DNA from 4 places in the Streptomyces sp. NPDC018833 genome. Region 4 is predicted to be linked to each of the others. Evidence: riboswitches for the same ligand, from Rfam matches in the RefSeq annotation. Region 4 holds a riboswitch; each other region holds the start of a gene.

Region 1 (5,061 bases), on a different contig from region 4:
ACGTGCCGCGACCGCTCTCGTACGCGTCCTTGATCCCGCCCAGGCCGACGATCCGGCCACCCGTGGGCAGGTCGGGACCGGGCACGTGGCGCATCAGCGCCTCGAGGTCCGCGTGCGGGTATCGGATCAGGTGGCGGGCGGCGGCGATGACCTCGCCCAGATTGTGCGGGGGCATGTTGGTGGCCATGCCGACCGCGATGCCGGAGGCGCCGTTGACCAGCAGGTTCGGGTAGGCGGCCGGGAGGGCGACCGGCTCCCGCTCCTGACCGTCGTAGTTCGACTGGAAGTCGACCGTGTCCTCGTCGATCGACTCCGTCATCAAACTGGTGGCATCCGCCATGCGGCACTCGGTGTACCGCATGGCGGCGGGCGGGTCGTCATTGCCCAGCGAGCCGAAGTTCCCGTGGCCGTCGACGAGCGGCAGGCGCATCGAGAACGGCTGCGCCATGCGCACCAGGGCGTCGTAGATCGACGCGTCTCCGTGCGGGTGCAGCTTGCCCATGACCTCGCCGACGACGCGCGCGCACTTCACGTAGCCGCGGTCGGGGCGCAGGCCCATCTCGTTCATCTGGTAGACGATGCGGCGGTGCACCGGCTTCATGCCGTCGCGGGCGTCGGGCAGGGCGCGGGAGTAGATCACCGAGTACGCGTACTCGAGGAAGGAGCCCTGCATTTCGTCCACGACGTCGATGTCGAGGATCCTCTCCTCGAAATCGTCCGGCGGCGGGGTCTTCGTGCTGCGGCGGGCCATCGCGGCTGCTGCTCCTTCACGTACCAGGCTGGATCTGACGCCGACCATTGTGGACCTTCCCACCGACAGCGCGGACCGCGACCCGGGTACTACGCCGGCCGCGGCCCCCGCGGCGGCGCCGCCCACGAGCGGGGGAACAACGCGCACCGTCGGCCGGGAACTTCGCCAGGTGTCTGCGCGCTTGCATACAGTGGCAGGTCTGGCAGCAATTCCAGCATCGCGATCGAAGGGACGTACATGCCCATGGGTCACACGGCCACAGCTCAGGCCGGGTCCGGCGGCCTGACAGCGACCGAGCACCGCCTGGCCAACGGCCTGCGCGTCGTGCTCTCGGAGGACCACCTGACCCCGGTCGCCGCGGTCTGCCTCTGGTACGACGTCGGCTCCCGCCACGAGGTCAGGGGCCGTACAGGACTCGCCCACCTCTTCGAGCACCTGATGTTCCAGGGCTCGGCCCAGGTGAAGGGGAACGGCCACTTCGAGCTGGTGCAGGGGGCCGGCGGCTCGCTGAACGGCACCACCAGCTTCGAGCGCACCAACTACTTCGAGACCATGCCCACCCATCAGCTGGAGCTGGCGCTCTGGCTGGAGGCCGACCGCATGGGCTCGCTGCTCGCCGCGCTCGACGACGAGTCGATGGAGAACCAGCGCGACGTCGTCAAGAACGAGCGCCGCCAGCGCTACGACAACGTGCCGTACGGCACGGCGTTCGAGAAGCTGACCGCCCTGGCCTACCCCGAGGGCCACCCCTACCACCACACGCCGATCGGCTCGATGGCCGACCTCGACGCGGCGACCCTCGAAGACGCCCGCGCTTTCTTCCGCACGTACTATGCGCCGAACAACGCGGTCCTGTCGGTCGTCGGCGACATCGACCCGCGGCAGACGCTCGCGTGGATCGAGAAGTACTTCGGCTCCATCCCCTCGCACGACGGCAAGCAGCCCCCGCGCGACGGCTCCCTGCCGGAGGTCATCGGCGAACAGCTGCGCGAGGAGATCGTCGAGGAGGTGCCCGCCCGCGCCCTGATGGCCGCCTACCGTCTCCCGCACGACGGCACCCGCGAGTGCGACGCCGCCGACCTGGCGCTCACCGTCCTCGGCGGCGGCGAGTCCTCCCGCCTGCACAACCGCCTGGTCCGCCGCGACCAGACGGCCGTCGCCGCCGGGTTCGGGCTGCTGCGCCTGGCCGGTGCCCCGTCGCTCGGCTGGCTGGACGTCAAGACGTCCGGCGGTGTCGAGGTCCCGCAGATCGAGGCCGCGGTCGACGAGGAGCTCGCGCGGTTCGCCGCCGAGGGCCCGACGCCCGAGGAGATGGAGCGCGCCCAGGCCCAGCTGGAGCGCGAATGGCTCGACCGGCTCGGCACCGTCGCCGGCCGCGCCGACGAACTGTGCCGTTACGCCGTCCTGTTCGGCGACCCGCAGCTGGCGCTGACCGCCGTGCAGCGCGTCCTCGACGTCACCGCCGAGGAGGTGCAGGCGGTCGCCGAGGCACGGCTGCACCCCCGGAACCGGGCCGTACTGGTCTACGAGCCCATCTCCGCCGACGACAGTGACGAGGCCGCGGCGGCCGACGAGAACGACGAGCACAAGGGGGCGGACCAGTGAGCGACGCTGCCGTGACCATGGAGTTCCACCCGCAGCCCACCCCCGGCACCGCCCGGCCCTGGGCCTTCCCCGCCCCCGAGCGCGGCACGCTGGACAACGGGCTGACGGTGCTGCGCTGCAACCGCCCGGGCCAGAAGGTCGTCGCCGTGGAGATCCTCCTCGGCGCCCCGCTGGAGGCCGAGCCCGAGGGGCTCGACGGCGTCGCCACGATCATGGCGCGCGCCCTGTCGGAGGGTACGGACAAGCACAGCGCGGAGGAGTTCGCCGCCGAGCTGGAGCGCTGCGGCGCCACGCTCGACTCGCTCGCGGACCACCCCGGTGTCCGCGTCTCCCTGGAGGTCCCCGCCTCCCGGCTGCCCAAGGGGCTCGGCCTGCTCGCCGAGGCGCTGCGCGCCCCCGCCTTCGCGGCGGGCGAGGTCGACCGGCTGGTGCGCAACCGGCTCGACGAGATCCCGCACGAGATGGCCAACCCGGCCCGCCGCGCGGCGAAGCAGCTCTCCCAGGAGCTCTTCCCGTCGTCCCTGAGGGTGTCGCGCCCGCGTCAGGGGACCGAGGAGACGGTCGCCAGGATCGACTCTGCTGCCGTGCGTGCCTTCTACGAGGCACATGTACGGCCCGCCACGTCGACCGTCGTGATCGTCGGCGACCTGTCCGGGATCGACGTGGACGCCGTCCTTGCCGACACCCTCGGGGCCTGGACGGGTGACAAGGCGGAAACCCGGCCCGTGCCTGCCGTCACCGCCGACGACACCAGCCGCGTGATCATCGTCGACCGGCCGGGCGCCGTGCAGACGCAGCTGCTCATCGGCCGTATCGGTCCCGACCGCCACGACAGTGTCTGGCCCGCCCAGGTGCTCGGCACGTACTGCCTGGGCGGCACGCTGACCTCCCGGCTCGACCGCGTCCTGCGCGAGGAGAAGGGCTACACCTACGGCGTACGGGCCTTCGGCCAGGTGCTGCTCTCCGCTCCGGACGGCTCGGGCGCCTCGATGCTGGCCATCAGCGGCTCCGTGGACACCCCCAACACCGGTCCCGCGCTCGACGACCTGTGGAAGGTGCTGCGCACGCTCGCGGCGGAGGGGCTCACCGACGCCGAGCGCGACGTGGCCGTGCAGAACCTGGTCGGCGTGGCCCCGCTGAAGTACGAGACCGCGGCGTCGGTCGCGGCCACGCTCGCCGATCAGGTCGAGCAGCACCTCCCGGACGACTACCAGGCGCAGTTGTACGCCCGCCTGGCCGCGGCGGGGACGGTGGAGGCGACAGCGGCGGCGGTCTCCGCGTTCCCTGTGGACCGTCTGGTCACCGTGCTGGTCGGCGACGCGGCGCAGATCGAGGAGCCCGTCAGGGCGCTCGGCATCGGTGAAGTGACCGTCGTCACGGGCTGATCAAAGGCCACCTGTCGGGCGGACAGGTACAGAACGAGCGCTGCCGATTCCAGCGGAACCCCGGCTTCGAGTCCTTTGCCGGGGTTCCGTGCTTTATCCGTTTTGCAGGAGAGGCTGCCTGTCTGCCCTGTGGCATGCGCTACAAAACAGGCTGTCCGTTTGGTTATCGGCTGATGACCTGCCTAGCGTCGGTCCGGCTGTTCGCCTGGATCACGCCGCACCCGCGGCATCGGACAGTCATCGCCGAGTCCCCTTCAGGCGCGAGCCCGGGGAGCCGGGGACCCACCCTCCGTGCCCGCCAGCGGGCACGAGAGGTCGATTCCCTGGGGTGAATCGGACGCCTTCGCCCGCGCGGAGGGGCCCGTAGGAGACCTTCCTGCTCCGAACCCGTCAGCTAACCCGGTAGGCGAGAAGGAAGGAAAGGACCAGCCTTTTCATGGCGTTCACCCGTGCCACCGGGAAGCACCGTGCCCCGAGCCGCCGCACGCGCAGGAGTGCGAGTTTCGCCGGAGTCGCGACTCTGGCCACTACCGGCGTCATCGGAAGCCTCGCCTCTCCGGCACTCGCCGCCGAAGCCGAGCCCTCGGTCGAGGACACCGGCCTGACCCAGATCGTCTCCATGGGGTCCATCGCCGACGAGATCGCCGACCAGGCCGCCGCCCAGAAGCAGGAGGCCGCCGAGGCCGCCGCCAAGGCCCGGGCGAAGGCGAAGGCCGAGGCCGAGGCGAAGCGCAGGGCCGAAGCGCGGGCCAAGGAGGCTCGCGAGGCCAAGGAGCGCGCCGCCCGCGAGGCCGAGCGCCGGCGCCTGAACTCCTTCCAGCTCCCCGTCGCGGGCTCGTACGTGACCACCGGCTACCAGGCGGGCGGGTCCCTGTGGTCCTCCGGCAGCCACTCCGGCGTCGACTTCCGTGCCGCGTCCGGAAGTTCGGTCATGGCCGTCGGTGCCGGCACCGTCGTCGAGGCGGGCTGGGGCGGCGCGTACGGCAACAACATCGTGCTCCGCATGAACGACGGCACCTACACCCAGTACGGCCACCTGTCGTCGATCAACGTCTCGGTCGGCCAGCAGGTCATGCCCGGTCAGCAGATCGGTCTCTCCGGCTCGACCGGCAACTCGACCGGCCCCCACCTCCACTTCGAGGCCAGGGCCACGGCGGAGTACGGCTCCGACATGAACCCGGTCGCGTATCTGCGCGCCCGCGGCGTCAGCGTCTGACCGACGGCTCTTGGGAAGGCCCCTGGAATCTGCCTGCTGCCGGGGGCCTTCCGCGTCCGTGGGCCCCGCCCGCGTCTCCTGTGTCCTGTGTCCGGGTCCGTCCC
Region 2 (5,061 bases), on a different contig from region 4:
AGACCGAGCGCACCGGGGTCGAGGTCGTCGGCGAGGCCGCCGACGTCGACCAGGCGGTCACCGTGATCACGGCGACCCGGCCGGAGGTCGTCCTGCTGGATGTGCACCTGCCCGGCGGCGGCGGTGTGGAGGTGCTGCGCCGCTGCGCGCCGCTGATGACCGCGGCGCAGCACCCGGTGCGTTTCCTGGCGCTGTCGGTGTCGGACGCCGCCGAGGACGTCATCGGTGTGATCCGCGGCGGCGCCCGCGGCTATGTCACCAAGACCATCACCGGCACGGACCTGGTCGACTCGATCTTCCGGGTGCAGGACGGCGACGCGGTGTTCTCGCCGCGGCTCGCGGGCTTCGTGCTCGACGCGTTCGCCTCGACGGACGCGCCGCCGGTCGACGAGGACCTGGACCGGCTGACGCAGCGGGAGCGCGAGGTGCTGCGGCTGATCGCACGCGGGTACGCGTACAAGGAGATCGCCAAGCAGCTGTTCATCTCGGTGAAGACGGTCGAGTCGCATGTCTCGGCGGTGCTGCGGAAGCTGCAGCTGTCCAACCGTCATGAGCTCACCCGGTGGGCGACGGCCCGGCGCCTGGTCTGACGGTGAACGGGGCGAGGAGCCCATCGATGCCTGACCGCGTCGGACGGGCTTCCTCGTCCGGGATCTCGTGAGCGGCGGGCGGGACCGGCCGGTCGGGGTAGCGGACGACGAACGGTCCGATGCGCCGGTGGCCGGGCGAGCGCAGCGCGTGCGTGCGCATATGGTCCGGCCGCGTGCCGTTCCCCGACCCGCTCGGCGAGCGAGGCGCCGGCCAGGTACGTGTCGGGGTCCGGGGCAGGAGCGAGCTGCAGGCCGGGGTCGATGCTGCCGGAACGGTATTGCGCCGTGACGACACGGTATTGCGCCGTGACGACGGAGCCGAGGGCGTTGGGGGGCGTTGAGCCGCTCCGTCCTGCGGGCGGCCTCGTCGCTCAGCTCGTCGAGCGCTCTGCGGGCCTGTTCCGTCCGCTCCTTGGCGCCGTTGTACTTCTGGGTCGCCTCTTCGGCCTCCAGGTACAGCTTGTCCACGCGGGCCTTGAGCCGGGCGGGGGTGAGGCGCGGCTCGCCGTGCGCGGGAGCATCGAGCGCGGTCGCCGCGCCGGCGAGCGCCAGGGTGGCTGCGGTGCGGGCGGTCGGCCCGTTGAGCGGACGCTGCTTCGGTTTCCGGTGCGCCGCCACGAGACGTACCCATCCTTCCTGCGTACCTGCGTACCTGCGTACCTGCGGTCCGGCGGCGCTCCGCACAGGGGAAACGGCGCGCCGCCGGATCTTTCGGCGGTGGCGGCCGGTGCCGTCCGGCTGCGTGACGGCGGTGGGGAGTCGGCCACCGGTCGCCGACGCTAAACCCGGCGGTCACGGAAGGAGGCGTAAGGACCTCAAGTGCCCGAACCTGGACACTGCTGTCCGCTTTCTTCGCCCCGAGTCGCCGGTGCCGGGCCGTATTGCGGAGCGGCCCCGACCGATCGCCGTGATGGGGCTCCCCCGACCGCCGGGCGGTGGTATGGCGACGATTAGGCTCCGGCCCATGGACGTACTCATCAATGTCTTCGTCGCTCTGCACATCATCGGCATCGCCTCCCTGCTGGGCGGCTTCCTCGCCCAGATGAAGGCGATAGGCGCGGGCACGGCGCGCTTCAACCCGGCGATGCTGCACGGGGCGCTGACGATGCTGATCACCGGCGTCGCGCTGGTGGGCCTCAACCAGGCCGACGACCAGGCGGTCAACAACCTCAAGATCGGCATCAAGCTGGCGGTGCTGGTGGTGATCCTGGGCCTGGTCTACGTCAAGCGGGACGAGGAGACGGTCGACAAGGCGCTCTTCGGCGCCGTCGGCGGTCTGACGGTCGCGAACATCTTCATCGCGACGCTCTGGACCTGAGCCGCCGTCCCCCCGGAGCACGCGCGCCCGGACGGCGGGACCGTCCGGGCGGGCGCGGGAGCAGGAGGGGTCAGACCGGGCGGATGCTGCCGTAGATCGGCATGTAGTAGATGGACTCCTCGCGGACGTTGTCGCCCGGCTTCGGCGCGTGGATCATCTTGCCGTCGCCGATGTAGATGCCGACGTGGCTGATGTCGTCGTAGAAGAACACGAGATCGCCAGGCAGCAGGTCCGCCGTCGCGACGCGCTGCCCCACCTTCACCTGGTCCCAGGTGGTGCGCGGCAGATCCACACCGGCCGCCTTCCAGGCCGCCTGCGTCAGCCCCGAGCAGTCGTACGAGGACGGGCCGGTCGCACCCCAGACGTACGGCTTGCCGATCTGGGCGCGGGCGAAGGCCAGGACCTTGTCGGCCCTGGCCGCGTACGTGCCGTCGTCCGTGCCGGTGCCGGTGCCGGTGCCGGTGCCCGTCTCCGGCGGCGGCTCCGCGCTTTCCCGCTGCCGCTCCGCCTCTGCCTCCGCCTCTGCCTCCGCCTCGGCGCGGGCCCTCGCCTCCGCCTCCGCCTTGGCCTCGGCCCTGCGGCGCGCCTCCTCCTCCTTCTCGCGCTCGATCGCTGCCAGCCGGGCCTTCTCCTCGGCGGTCAGCTTCGACAGCAGGGTGCGCGCCTCGGCCAGCTTCGCCTGGACCTTCTGCTTGCTGATGCGCAGGGCCTGCTGGGAGTCGGTCAGCGACTCCAGCCGCTTGGTCGCCTGTGCGCGCTGCTTCGCGGCCGCCGCGCGCTCGGTCTCGTAGTCGCTGACGGCCGTCCGCTGCTGGTCGGTCATCCGGTCCATCAACTGCGTCTGGTCGAAGTACGCCTGAGGACTGTCCGCGAAGAGCAGCGCCGCGGTCGGGGTGAGCGCGCCGGTGCGGTACTGCGCGGCGGCGTAGTTGCCGAGGGCGCGGCGCGACTCGTTCAGCTTCTCCGCGCGCGCGGCCGCCTGGTCGAGCAGGGTGTCGACCTCACGGCGCTTCTCGGCGGTGGCCTCTTTCGCCTGGTTGTACTCCTGGGTCGCGCTGCCGGCCTGCCGGTAGAGGTCGTCGACCTTCTTCTGCACCTCTTCGACGGAGGGCTTCGGGTCGCTGGGCGCGGCGGTGGCGCTCTGTGTCGACAGGAGGGTGACGCCGGCGAGGGCGGCCGTCGTGAACCCGACGGCGGAGGAGGGTTTCGTGCTGCGGCTGCGGATCCTGCGATGCGACGCCAAGGCCGGCATCTCCTTCTTCCGTGGACCGCCTACCGGGTTAGCTGTCGGGTTCGGGCGAACGGAAGATGCCCTACGGACCGCATCACATAGTGGTCCGATTCACCCCGGTTGTGCATAGTTCGGGTCCCCGGTTCCGAACGCCCCGACAGGGCGCCCGAATTCAGCGGAGTCGGCCCGTTCGGCGCGGTTCGCCGGGAGGGGTACGGGCCGTCTGGTCGAGCACGCTAGCCAACTCGTGCGCACGCTGTGAAGGTTGATGTTCGATATGTCCGATACATTTTCGTGACCTTTTTCGGAGGCGGCCATTCACCCCCTGTCCCGGTGGCGCCCCGGACAGGCGCGGTCACGGAATGTGACCTGCGCGTATGGGCATGCGGGCCCGGTTGTCGGTCCGGCCGCCTAGACTCGATAAGCGATGAGCAGCCTCTTTGACGACAGCTTCCTGGCGGACCTCCAGCCCCATGGGGAGGAGCCTCCTCCGCCGCCCGAGGAGTCCACTCCGGAGCCGATCCCGGACGACCTCTTCCAGGGCGCCTACGACGTGCCGCCGGCCCGCGACGGGTACTACCGCGACGGCGCGCCCCGCCCTGTCGTCGACGCGGCCGCCCTGCTGGAGGGGCTGAACGAGCAGCAGCGTGCCGCCGTCGTCCACACCGGCTCCCCGCTGCTCATCGTCGCCGGCGCCGGCTCGGGCAAGACGCGCGTGCTCACCCACCGCATCGCCCATCTCCTGGCCACCCGGCACGTCCACCCCGGCCAGATACTGGCGATCACCTTCACCAACAAGGCCGCCGGCGAGATGAAGGAGCGCGTCGAGCAGTTGGTCGGCCCGCGCGCCCACGCGATGTGGGTCATGACCTTCCACAGCGCCTGCGTCCGCATCCTGCGCCGTGAGTCGAAGAAGCTGGGCTTCACCTCGTCGTTCTCGATCTACGACGCCGCGGACTCGAAGCGGCTGATGTCGCTGGTCTGCCGCGACCTGGATCTGGACCCCAAGAAGTTCCCGCCGAAGTCCTTCAGCGCCAAGATCTCCAACCTGAAGAACGAGCTGATCGACGAGGAGGCCTTCGCCGACCAGGCGGCGGACGGTTTCGAGAAGACGCTTGCCGAGGCGTACCGGATGTACCAGTCGCGGCTGCGCGAGGCCAACGCGCTGGACTTCGACGACATCATCATGACCACCGTCCACCTCCTCCAGGCGTTCCCCGACGTCGCCGAGCACTACCGGCGCCGCTTCCGGCACGTCCTCGTCGACGAGTACCAGGACACCAACCACGCTCAGTACACGCTCGTGCGCGAGCTGGTGGGCACAGGGTACGAGGACCTGGACCCCGCCGAGCTGTGCGTCGTCGGCGACGCCGACCAGTCGATCTACGCCTTCCGCGGCGCGACCATCCGCAACATCCTCCAGTTCGAGGAGGACTACCCGGATGCGACGACGATCCTGCTGGAGCAGAACTACCGCTCCACCCAGACGATCCTGTCCGCGGCCAATGCGGTCATCGAGCGCAACGAGTCCCGCCGCCCCAAGAACCTGTGGACCAAGGCGGGCGCGGGCGCACAGATCACCGGCTACGTCGCGGACACCGAGCACGACGAGGCCCAGTTCGTCGCCGACGAGATCGACCGCCTCACCGACGCCGGCGAGGCGAAGGCCGGCGACGTCGCCGTCTTCTACCGGACGAACGCGCAGTCCCGTGTCTTCGAGGAGATCTTCATCCGCGTCGGCCTTCCCTACAAGGTCGTCGGAGGCGTGCGCTTCTACGAGCGCAAGGAGGTCAGGGACGTCCTCGCCTATCTGCGCGTCCTCGCCAACCCCGAGGACAACGTCCCGCTGCGCCGTATCCTCAACGTTCCCAAGCGCGGTATCGGCGAGCGCGCGGAGGCGATGATCGACGCCCTCGCGCTCC
Region 3 (5,061 bases), on a different contig from region 4:
TGGCTCACCGGACACCGGGACGACCCCGACCCGCTGTGCCCGCGCTGCGGCGGGTCACTGCGCTCGGACCGCACCGGCGGCCGCCGCTCGATGTGGTGCCCCGACTGCCAGGACTGAGGGCCAGGGCACAGAGGCAGGGCGCAGAACACGGCACCGAGCAGGGTCGGCTACGGCTTCAGGAGGGTCTTGACCATGCCGTCGGCCTTCGCCTGGAACATCGCGTACGCCTCGGGGCCCTTCTCCAGCCGCATTATGTGGGTCGCGAAGCCCTCGACACCGAGCGGATCGGCGTCCGTCAGCACCGGAAGGATGTCGTCCACCCAGCGGTGGACATTGGCCTGGCCCATGCGGAGCTGGATCTGCTTGTCGAAGAGGGTGAGCATCGGCACGGGATCCGCCATGCCCCCGTAGACCCCGGCCAGCGAGATCGTGCCGCCGCGCCGCACCGCGTCGATGGCCGTGTAGAACGCCTGCAGCCGGTCCACCCCGACGTGCTCCATGACCCGGCGGGCCACCCGTCCGGGCAGCAGGCCCGTCGCCCACTGGCCCGCCTTGGCGACCGGTGCGCCGTGGGCCTCCATGCCCACGGCATCGATGACCGCGTCCGAGCCCCGGCCGTCGGTGAGCTCGCGGACCGCGTCGGCGACGTCGTCGTGCTCGCGCAGGTCGAGTGCCTTCACGCCCCGTTCCTCGGCCCGGTCGAGGCGCTCGGGGACGAGGTCGACACCGATGACGAGTCCGGCACCGCGGTGGAGCGCCACGCGGCACGCCATGTCGCCGATCGGCCCGAGGCCGAGGACGGTCAATGACCCGCCGGACGGGACGCCGGCGTACTCCACGGCCTGCCACGCGGTCGGCAGCACGTCCGACAGGTAGACGAAGCGCTCGTCGGGCGGTCCTTCGGGCACCTTGACCGGCAGCTTGTCGCCGAAGGGCACCCGCAGGTACTCGGCCTGCCCGCCGGGCACCTGCCCGTACAGCTTTGTGTAGCCGAACAGCGACGCGCCCGTGCCGCGGTCGCGCACCTGGGTCGTCTCGCACTGCGAGTGGAGTCCTTGGGCGCACATGAAGCACTCGCCGCACGAGACGTTGAACGGGACGACGACGCGGTCACCGGCCGAGAGGCTTCGCACCTCGGGGCCGGTCTCCTCGATGATGCCCATGGGCTCGTGGCCGAGGATGTCGCCCGGGTCGAGGTAGGGGCCGAGGATTTCGTACAGGTGCAGATCCGAACCGCAGATGCCGGTCGAGGTCACCCGGACGATGACATCCGTCGGCTCCTTGATGCGGGGATCGGGGACCGTCTCGATCCGGACGTCCCTCCGGCCCTGCCATGTCAGCGCGCGCATCGTGTCCTCCCACGTGATGTCGGTGGGCGGCCGGCGGCCGCCGTACGGGCGCAGCCGCGCACCCGAACACCACGAGCGAGTACCCGAATCGGGCGAGGTCATTACATACGGAATAAATCGGACTATTCCCGAACGGTGAAGTGTCGGAATTTTCCGTACGGGCACCTCCCTTTTTATTGCCCTAATGTCCGTTTAGAGGTGACTAGGGTGGCTCTTTGCTTTTTGTTCTCGCTTCCGTGATGTCGGTCACGCGACGCGGCCGCGGGGTCGGCGGCTGACTGCGCAGCTTCCTTGTGGGGAACGCGAGTTGAGTTCTCGACAGGAAATCAGGAAGGTCATTTACGTACTGTTTTTCCGCCTTGGCATTGCGGTTGTGAATTCATGGCTTGTTCCTTCCGGTCGCTCTCCCTTACGGTCACCGCAATCCGGATGGACCGCCGAGTCCTGCCGCCATCCGGAATCCGACCACACGCACTCGTTCGGCAGGAGCGGGGGACCCAGGTAAGCCGCCGATCCGGAATCCGGAACGGCTCGGGGTGAAGTCGCACCGACCATGCGACCGGGCATCTCCAGCCCGAACCCGACAGCTCACCTCGCAGGCGACGGAGAGGAATGCGTCATGCCTGCAAAGGGTAAGCACCGCCGTCACAAGTCCAGCCGGCTCACCCGCGGCCTCGTCGCCGCGGGCATGGGCGGTGCAGCGTTCGCCCTGCCGGTGATCGGCGCGACCACCGCCGGTGCCGCGCAACCGGCCCAGTCCGCGACCGCGAAGGCCGTCGTCACGGCATCCGCCGCGGCGAAGAAGGCCCCCACGACGTACACGGTCGTCGCGGGTGACTCGCTGGCGAAGATCGCCCAGGAGCACTCCCTCAGTGGCGGCTGGAAGAAGCTCTACAACGACAACCGCCGGAACATAGGCGCTGACCCGTCGCTGATCCGCCCCGGTCTGAAGCTCAGCATCGGCGCCAAGGCCAAGCCCTTGGACCGCGCCACCGACACCGCCCGCGCCGACCGCACCGCGGCCCGCACCGCCCCGGTGGCGAAGAAGGCCCCGGCCGCGAAGCCCGCCAAGGCCAAGACGTATTCCGACGATCTCGACGGCTGGATCAAGGAATCGCTCGACATCATGGCCAAGCACGGAATTCCCGGCACCTACGAGGGAATCCACCGGAACATCATGCGTGAGTCCTCCGGAAATCCGCTGGCGATCAACAACTGGGACATCAACGCGGTGAACGGTACGCCTTCCAAGGGTCTTCTCCAGGTGATCGACCCCACGTTCCGGGCCTACCACGTGCCCGGCACGTCGATGGACAGCTATGACCCGGTCGCGAACATCACCGCCGCGTGCAACTACGCCGCCGCCAGGTACGGCTCCATCGACAACGTGAACGGTCCGTACTGACCGTAGCCCCGTATTCGCGGCTTCGATTGCAGATGGAATCGCGCCGGGCTCCTGTTCTGACATCACGTCAGCGCGGCGTCCGGCGCGGCCGTGTGCCCGCCCGGTGCCGGAAGGCGGAAGGTAGGGGCATGCGACTGCTGCTGATCTCCGACACTCATGTGCCCCGCCGCGCCCGCCGGCTGCCCGACGAGGTGATGGCCCGTGTCCAGGAGGCCGATGTGGTCGTCCACGCCGGCGACTGGGTCGACACCGCGACCCTCGACCTGCTCGAGGCCCGTTCCGCCCGCCTCCTCGCCGTGTACGGCAACAACGACGGCGCCGAACTGCGCGCCCGGCTGCCGGAAGTGGCCCGGGCGGAGCTCAGCGGCCTCCGGTTCGGCGTCGTGCACGAGACCGGCCCGGCCCGCGGACGGGAACAGCGGTGCGCCGACCGCTTTCCCGACCTCGACGTGCTCGTCTTCGGCCACAGCCACATCCCGTGGGACACCACGGCCCCCGGCGGCCTGCGGCTCCTCAACCCCGGTTCCCCGACCGACCGCAGGCGCCAGCCCCACCACACGTACATGACCGCCCAGGTGGCGGACGGTGCGCTCACCGAGGTCCGGCTGCACCGCCTGTGAACGGAACCGGGTAGTTTTACGGTCAACCGATCCGAGGAGCCCGCCCGTGTCCGCCAGGCCCCGCCTCCTGTTCGTCACCGACCTCGCCTACCGGGCCAAGGGCCGACGGTACTGCGACGAGGACATCTTCCTGTCCTCCCGGCTGCGCCAGGACTTCACCCTCGCACTCGCCCACCCGGCGGACGCAGCCGCGCTGATGGACGACTTCGACGGTGTCGTGGTCCGCAACAGCGGTCCCGTACTGCACTACCAGGACGCGTACGACGCCTTCCGCGACCGGGCCGTGCAGCGCGGCACCCGGGTCTACAACCCGCTGAGCGCCCGCGGGGACATGGCCGGCAAGCAGTACCTGCTGGACCTCACCAGGGCCGGATACCCGGTCATCCCCACCGTCGACCGGCTCGACGACCTCGGGCTGCTGCCCGCCGCCGACGAGTACGCCGTCAAGCCCAAGACCGGCGCGGACTCCATAGGGCTACGCTTCGTGCGCCCCGGCATGCTCCCCGACCTCGCCCGCGGCGACGTCCTGATCCAGCCGCGCGTCGACTTCCGCTACGAGGTCTCCTTCTACTTCGTCGACGACACCTTCCAGTACGCCCTGCACGCCCCCGACCCCGCCCGCCGCTGGGACCTTGAGCCGTACGAGCCCACCGGGGACGACCTCGACTTCGCCCGGCGCTTCATCGCCTGGAACACGGTCGACCACGGGATCCAGCGCGTCGACGCCTGCCGTACCCGCGACGGCGCACTGCTGCTCGTCGAGTTGGAGGACCTCAACCCCTACCTGTCCCTGGACCTGGTCGGCGACACGACCCGGGAGGCGTTCGTCGCGGCCATGAAGTCCTCACTGCACCGCTTCCTCGCGACCCCGGCCACCCCCGCCCCGTAGGGACGCGCCCGAGCGCCGGCCACCCCCGCCCCGTAGGGACGCGCCCGAGCGCCGGGCACCCCCGCCCCGTAGGAACGGGCCCGAGCGCCCCCGGCCGCTCAGGGCCGGGTGCGAGATCGTCACCGACGCGGTGGTCCAGCACCTGCGACTGACGTTCCTGTCCGCGCTCGTCAGTCGCCCTCGCACGCCGTCGCCGAGTGCCCGATCAGCGAACCTCGTAGACATCGGGTTGCCGGTGAGAACCGCCTGACCGGAGCAGGCCGACGCCGGGTGACCGTGGGCTCGTTCACCCCCAGGAAGCCGCCGCCTACCTCACGGGCGTACTCACAGCCCGCGACCGCCACGAGCCAACCGACCAGCTCAACAGCCTTGTCGCCGACCTGGGACACCTGCCCCTCGCCCTGGCCGCGCTACATCATCGCCGCGGACCTGACCTGTGCCTCCTACCGAAGGCTGCTGGCCGACCTGTTGCCGCAACCCGGGACCCTCCCCGACGACCAGACCGCCACCCTGGCCGCCACCTGGTCACTGTCCATCGAACGAGCAACCGGATCCGCCTGGCGGGCCTGGCCGCCCCATGCTCCGGCTGGCAGCCCTGCTCGACAGCCCCCCGACGGTGGACCCCCGCCGAGGGCCGGGCGGGTGAGCGGCGCGTTCGGTGTTCGCCGTTGCGTCCGACGACGAAGTTCCCCGCCACCTGTCGGCCCCAGGCCGACCCACCCCCACGCCACGAGACACCCGCGAGCGCACCGGCATCAAGAGGCCACCGCCCTCCGTACCCACCTTTTTGTGGGTACT
Region 4 (5,061 bases):
GCTGATCAACGGGGTCGTGGTGCGGGGCAGCGCACGGCTGGCCTCGGCGCGGGTGATCGCGGAAGCGGCGCAGCGTGCCGTGCTGCCCACCCCGGCGGACCGGATCGCCGGACTGCACATCGCCGCGCGGTACGAGGCGGCTCAGGCGGACGCGTTCATCGGCGGTGACCTCTTCGCCGTACAGGACACTCCGCACGGGGTGCGGCTGATCGTCGGCGACGTGCGCGGCAAGGGCATGGGGGCGGTGGCGGTGGTCGCCGTGCTGATCGGGGCGTTCCGGGAGGCCGCCGAGCAGGAGGGCTCGCTGGAAGGCGTGGCGCAGCGGCTGGAGCGGGCGCTGAAACGTGAGGGCATGCGGCGCGAGGGGGCTGACGCCATGGAAGGGTTCACCACCGCCGTGCTCGGTGAGATCCCGCCCGGCGACCGGACGGGGGACGGGACCGTACGGCTGGTGAACCGCGGGCACCCCGACCCGCTCGTGCTGCACGCCGACGGCGCTCTGGATGTGCTTGAGCCGTCCGAGGCCGCACTGCCGCTGGGGATGGGCGACCTCGCAGCGTGGCCGGATCACGCGCAGGAGTATCCGCTGCCCGCCGGGTCGACGCTGCTGTTCTACACGGACGGCCTGTCCGAGGCCCGCGACGCCCGAGGCGTCTTCTACGACCCGGGTGAACGGCTCCGGGGCAGCATTTTTCCCGGTCCCGAGGCCCTGCTCGATGCGCTGGTCGGCGACGTGCGCCGGTACACGGGCGGCGGGTCGACCGACGACATGGCGCTCCTGGCGGTCGGCCGGCCTGGGGAAGGGCAGCCGGAACGGCGGCGAACGGTTCCGGTCGTGGCCTTCGAGGACGAGAGCGGGGCGCATCGGCGGGGGGCGACGGCGCGAGCGGGCGGTACGAGTCGGGGCCGCCGGCACGGCCGAACGGGGTGAGGGGTGGCCGCGCCGGTGGGCGGGCCGCTGGGTGGCCTGTGGCAGGTGCGCACGGCGCGCAGGACACCGGACGGAGGACACCCGCGAGCGCATCCGTACGGTGCGTAGTCGGAGCGTGTCACTCTGCATAACATTTGACGCAACGTCAGAAGCGGTAGTCGATTCGAGGATTGATCAAGTCGCCCGATTCCGCCTGCTTCTGTCCCGGTAAGTCCCGGCAGTGGTCCTTAATGATCACTGGGAACGGCTTGGAATCCGGCCCCGCCGTCTATTAACGTTCGATAACGCAGCGCGGTCGTCCCAGTCGTCGCAAGAGGCGGCACCGTGCGCACGCGCCGAATCCCGCAAGGGAACCGGGGAACCACCAATTGGGGTGAATCGGGCGCCTTTTGCCGCTCAGTCCGCGGCCGAAGACGCCTGTAGGAGACCTTCCTGCTCCGAACCCGTCAGCTAACCCGGTAGGCGAGAAGGAAGGAAAGGAGTACGCCTTCGTGGCGTCCAACATGCCTGCCCCCGAGGCCCCGTTCGCGCCCGCTCCCTTCGGCGGCGACGCCGCGGAGCGGACGTGGGAGGAATGGAATCCCACCGAGGAATCCATCCGTCCGGTGCGCGGCCGGCACCGCGTCGTCAAGCAGCGCGGCGGGCTCGCCCGCAGCTCCACCGTCCTCGGCGTCGGCGTCTTCGCCGCGGTCGGCGCCGGTGGCATAGCGACCGCCCAGGACAAGCCCCCGGTCTCCATCTCCCTCCCGGACTCGATCGCGGACAACCTCCCCGACGCCAAGTCCCTTCCGGGCGTGGGCTCCCTCCTCTCCGACGACGCCGACTCCGAGGGCTCCCCGGCCGACGCGGCGCCGCTCACCGCGATGAGCACCGGCGCCGGCGACGGGACGGCCACCGGCGAGCAGACCGCCGGCGAGGCGCTGCGCGCCCGCATCCTCCAGCAGGCCGAGCAGCAGCGGGCCGAGGCGGACGCCGAGGCGAAGGCCGCCGCCGAGAAGCTGGCCGCCGAGCAGGCCGCCGCCGCGGCGGCGAAGCAGCAGAGTGAGGCCGAGGCCGAGGCGGCCGAGGCGAAGCGGAAGGCCGAGGAGGCCGCGCGGGCCAAGGCGGAGGCGGAGCGCCTCGCCAAGCTCGCCGCGAGCTACGCGCTGCCCACCTCCTCGTACACGATCACCTCCACGTACGGCGAGGCCGGCTCCATGTGGTCCTCCGGCCAGCACACCGGGCTGGACTTCGCCGCTCCCACGGGCACCCCGGTCAAGGCCGTGCACGGCGGCACGGTCAAGTCGGCCGGCTGGTCGGGTTCGTACGGCTACCGCATCGTGCTGGAGCTGGAGGACGGCACCGAGGTCTGGTACGCGCACCTGTCGTCGATGACCGCGAGCGCGGGTCAGCAGGTCGCCACCGGCGAGACCATCGGCCGCGTCGGCGCGACCGGCAACGTGACCGGGCCGCACCTGCACCTGGAAGTGCACACCCCGGGCGGCTCCGGCCTCGACCCCATGGCCTGGCTGCGGGACAAGGGCCTCACGGTCTGAGCGACCGAGGGGCCGAGCGCCTGCGGGCAGAGCGAACGCAGGGCTGACAGGCGCGCGGTACGGAGCTTCCGTGCCGCGCGTCCCCATGTCTCCGCCGGCCCTGGCGCACACCCCCCCGACGCCAGGGCCGGCGGAACCGCGATGCCACGACGCCCAGGGCCGACGGAACCGCCATGCCCCGGCGACAGGGGGCACGGGGACGGAATAGCCCTGGCCGGATGGGCCGTTGATCGACTCATGACTTCTCTTCGCACGCTCGGTTCGTCCGACCTCGCCGTCTTCCCGCTGGCCCTCGGCGGCAACGTCTTCGGGTGGACCGCCGACCAGGACCGGGCCTTCGCCGTGCTCGACGCGTACGCCGCCGCCGGCGGCAACTTCGTCGACACCGCCGACAGCTACTCCTCCTGGGTAATGGGCAACGAGGGCGGCGAGTCCGAGACCGTGATCGGGAACTGGCTGGCCTCGCGCGGCAACCGCTCCGAGATCGTCGTCGCCACGAAGGTGGGTGCCCACCCGCAGTACAAGGGCCTGTCCCCGGTGACCATCAAGGCGGCGGCCGAGGAGTCCCTGCGCCGGCTCCGTACCGACCACATCGACCTCTACTACACGCACTTCGACGACCCGTCCGTCCCCGTCGAGGAGATCATCACGGCCCTCGACGGGCTGGTGAAGGACGGCAAGGTCCGCACGATCGGCGCCTCCAACCTGAGCGCCGAGCGCCTGCGGGCGTCGCTGGACTTCTCCGAGAGCGAGGGCCTGGCCCGGTACGTGGCACTGCAGCCGCACTACAACCTCGTCTCCCGCGACACCTACGAGGGCGAACTGCAGGACACGGCCGCGCGGGCCGGTCTGGCCGCTGTCCCCTACTACGCGCTCGCGTCCGGTTTCCTCACCGGCAAGTACCGTCCCGGCGCGAGGGTCGACAGCGCGCGGGCGCAGGGCGCGGGCAGGCACCTGGAGACGGCGCGCGGCCTGAAGGTGCTCGATGCGCTCGACCGGATCGCCGGGGCGCGGGGTGCCGAGGTCGCCACCGTCGCGCTCGCATGGCTCGCCGCGCGGCCGACCGTCGTCGCGCCGATCGCCTCCGCCCGTACGGTCGAACAGCTGCCGGCCCTGGTCGCGGTCGGCGAACTGGAGCTGACCGAGGAGGAGCTCGCCGAGCTGACGGCCGCGTCTGCAGAGGAGGGAGCGTCGGGCCAGGCGTGATGGTCGGGCGCGTGTGGTGGGTGGCGCAGGGGCAGGGGCGGGACGTCGGGCCAGGCGTGATGGTCGGGCGCGTGGGTGGCTGGCGCAGGGGCAGGGGCAGGGGCGGGACGTCGGGCCAGGCGTGATGGTCGGGCGCGTGTGGCGGGCGGCGCAGGAGGGGGCTCGGGCGCCGGCTTGGACGGGGCTCACAACGGACCCGGTCAGTGGCGGTACGGGTTGTGGCCGCCGTAGTCGCGGTGGGGTGGCGGCGCGATCACGCGGCCCGTCGCCCGCGCCGCGTACACGAGCGCGGGCGCGGCCACGTCCCTGCGACGCCACAGGTGGTGCAGCAGTTCCCGCTCGCGCTCCGCGAAGTCCGGGCCCGCCGCGCCGCGGTGTGCCCGGTGGCGGAGAAAGGCGAGCGACGTCGCGAACGACTCGTACTCGGACACCGCGTGGCCCGCGGCAGGTCCGTACGTACGGCGGGCGAAGTCGCGCGCCATCGTGCGGGCGCGCATCGAGGACAGCGCCCGCGGCTCGGCCGCCGCCAGCCAGCCCGCGGCCGCGTAGGCGGGCAGCTCGTGGGATATCGTGCGCAGCTCGCGCTGCCGGGTCCATATGGTCAGCCACGTCAGCAGCCCGAAGGCGGGCACCATGAAGGCCGCGTACACGCCGTAGAAACCCCACGGGCCCAACAGCGACGCGGAGCCGTTCCACAGGGCGTGCATGCCCATCGCGAGGGCCAGACCCAGCAACGGCAGCGCGATGCGCCGTAGTCGGTGGCGCTGCGCGGCCAGCGCGGCGAAGCCGAAACCGATGCCGGTGAGCACCGTGAACAGCGGGTGGGCGAACGGCGACATCACGATCCGCACGAAGAACGTCGCCGCGGTGACCGATGCAAAGCCGGAGGTGCCGAACGCCTGGTCCTCGCCGAAGGCGTTGCCGAGGTACAGGATGTTCTCCGTGAAGGCGAAGCCGGTCGCCGTGAAGCCAGCGACCACGACCCCGTCGACGAGGCCCGTGAAGTCCCGTCTGCGGAAGACGAAGAGCAGCAGGATCGCGGCCGCCTTTGCGCTCTCCTCGACGATCGGGGCTATCACCGTCGCGCCCAGGGTGTCGGCGGAGGCGGGATCGGCTGTGGCGGTGGCTATCCAGCGGGTCGCGAAGGAGTTCGCGATGATCGCGATCAGGGCGGCGGCGCACGCGCCCCAGGCGAACGCGAACAGCAGATTCCGCCACGGGCCCGGCTCGACCCGGTCCAGCCAGCGGAACGCCGCCAGCAGCAGCGGCACCGGCAGTGTCGCGAGGCCGAGGCCGACCAGGAAGCCCTGGGTGCCGGTCTGTTCCCGGACGAGCGCGAGGATCACCAACCCGCACAGCGCGAGCAGGGTGATCAGGACGCCCGCGCGG

What was found. Region 4 has a riboswitch for cyclic di-AMP ahead of ACH5AF_RS34725 (M23 family metallopeptidase). Riboswitches for the same ligand answer to the same signal wherever they lie in the genome.
Region 1: another riboswitch for cyclic di-AMP. It lies ahead of ACH5AF_RS29100 (M23 family metallopeptidase); the one in region 4 lies ahead of ACH5AF_RS34725 (M23 family metallopeptidase).
Region 2: another riboswitch for cyclic di-AMP. It lies ahead of ACH5AF_RS35055 (NlpC/P60 family protein); the one in region 4 lies ahead of ACH5AF_RS34725 (M23 family metallopeptidase).
Region 3: another riboswitch for cyclic di-AMP. It lies ahead of ACH5AF_RS21245 (transglycosylase SLT domain-containing protein); the one in region 4 lies ahead of ACH5AF_RS34725 (M23 family metallopeptidase).

The regions. Positions count from the first base shown of each region.
Region 1 is NZ_JBIRZM010000018.1:33,574-38,634, reverse strand. It holds gene ACH5AF_RS29115 (DNA topoisomerase (ATP-hydrolyzing) subunit A) at 1-751, opposite strand, end outside; gene ACH5AF_RS29110 (M16 family metallopeptidase) at 989-2,356, shown strand; gene ACH5AF_RS29105 (M16 family metallopeptidase) at 2,374-3,741, shown strand; cyclic di-AMP (ydaO/yuaA leader) riboswitch at 3,973-4,164, shown strand; gene ACH5AF_RS29100 (M23 family metallopeptidase) at 4,178-4,957, shown strand.
Region 2 is NZ_JBIRZM010000035.1:5,297-10,357, reverse strand. It holds gene ACH5AF_RS35070 (LuxR C-terminal-related transcriptional regulator) at 1-590, shown strand, start outside; partial or broken gene ACH5AF_RS35065 (NlpC/P60 family protein) at 758-1,208, opposite strand; gene ACH5AF_RS35060 (hypothetical protein) at 1,555-1,908, shown strand; gene ACH5AF_RS35055 (NlpC/P60 family protein) at 1,979-3,160, opposite strand; cyclic di-AMP (ydaO/yuaA leader) riboswitch at 3,163-3,327, opposite strand; gene pcrA (DNA helicase PcrA) at 3,567-5,061, shown strand, end outside.
Region 3 is NZ_JBIRZM010000010.1:148,474-153,534, reverse strand. It holds gene ACH5AF_RS21255 (Fpg/Nei family DNA glycosylase) at 1-117, shown strand, start outside; gene ACH5AF_RS21250 (zinc-dependent alcohol dehydrogenase) at 168-1,349, opposite strand; cyclic di-AMP (ydaO/yuaA leader) riboswitch at 1,810-1,964, shown strand; gene ACH5AF_RS21245 (transglycosylase SLT domain-containing protein) at 1,969-2,754, shown strand; gene ACH5AF_RS21240 (metallophosphoesterase family protein) at 2,883-3,374, shown strand; gene ACH5AF_RS21235 (hypothetical protein) at 3,421-4,263, shown strand.
Region 4 is NZ_JBIRZM010000031.1:1,172-6,232, forward strand. It holds gene ACH5AF_RS34720 (PP2C family protein-serine/threonine phosphatase) at 1-931, shown strand, start outside; cyclic di-AMP (ydaO/yuaA leader) riboswitch at 1,255-1,411, shown strand; gene ACH5AF_RS34725 (M23 family metallopeptidase) at 1,423-2,466, shown strand; gene ACH5AF_RS34730 (aldo/keto reductase) at 2,704-3,672, shown strand; gene ACH5AF_RS34735 (PrsW family intramembrane metalloprotease) at 3,873-5,061, opposite strand, start outside.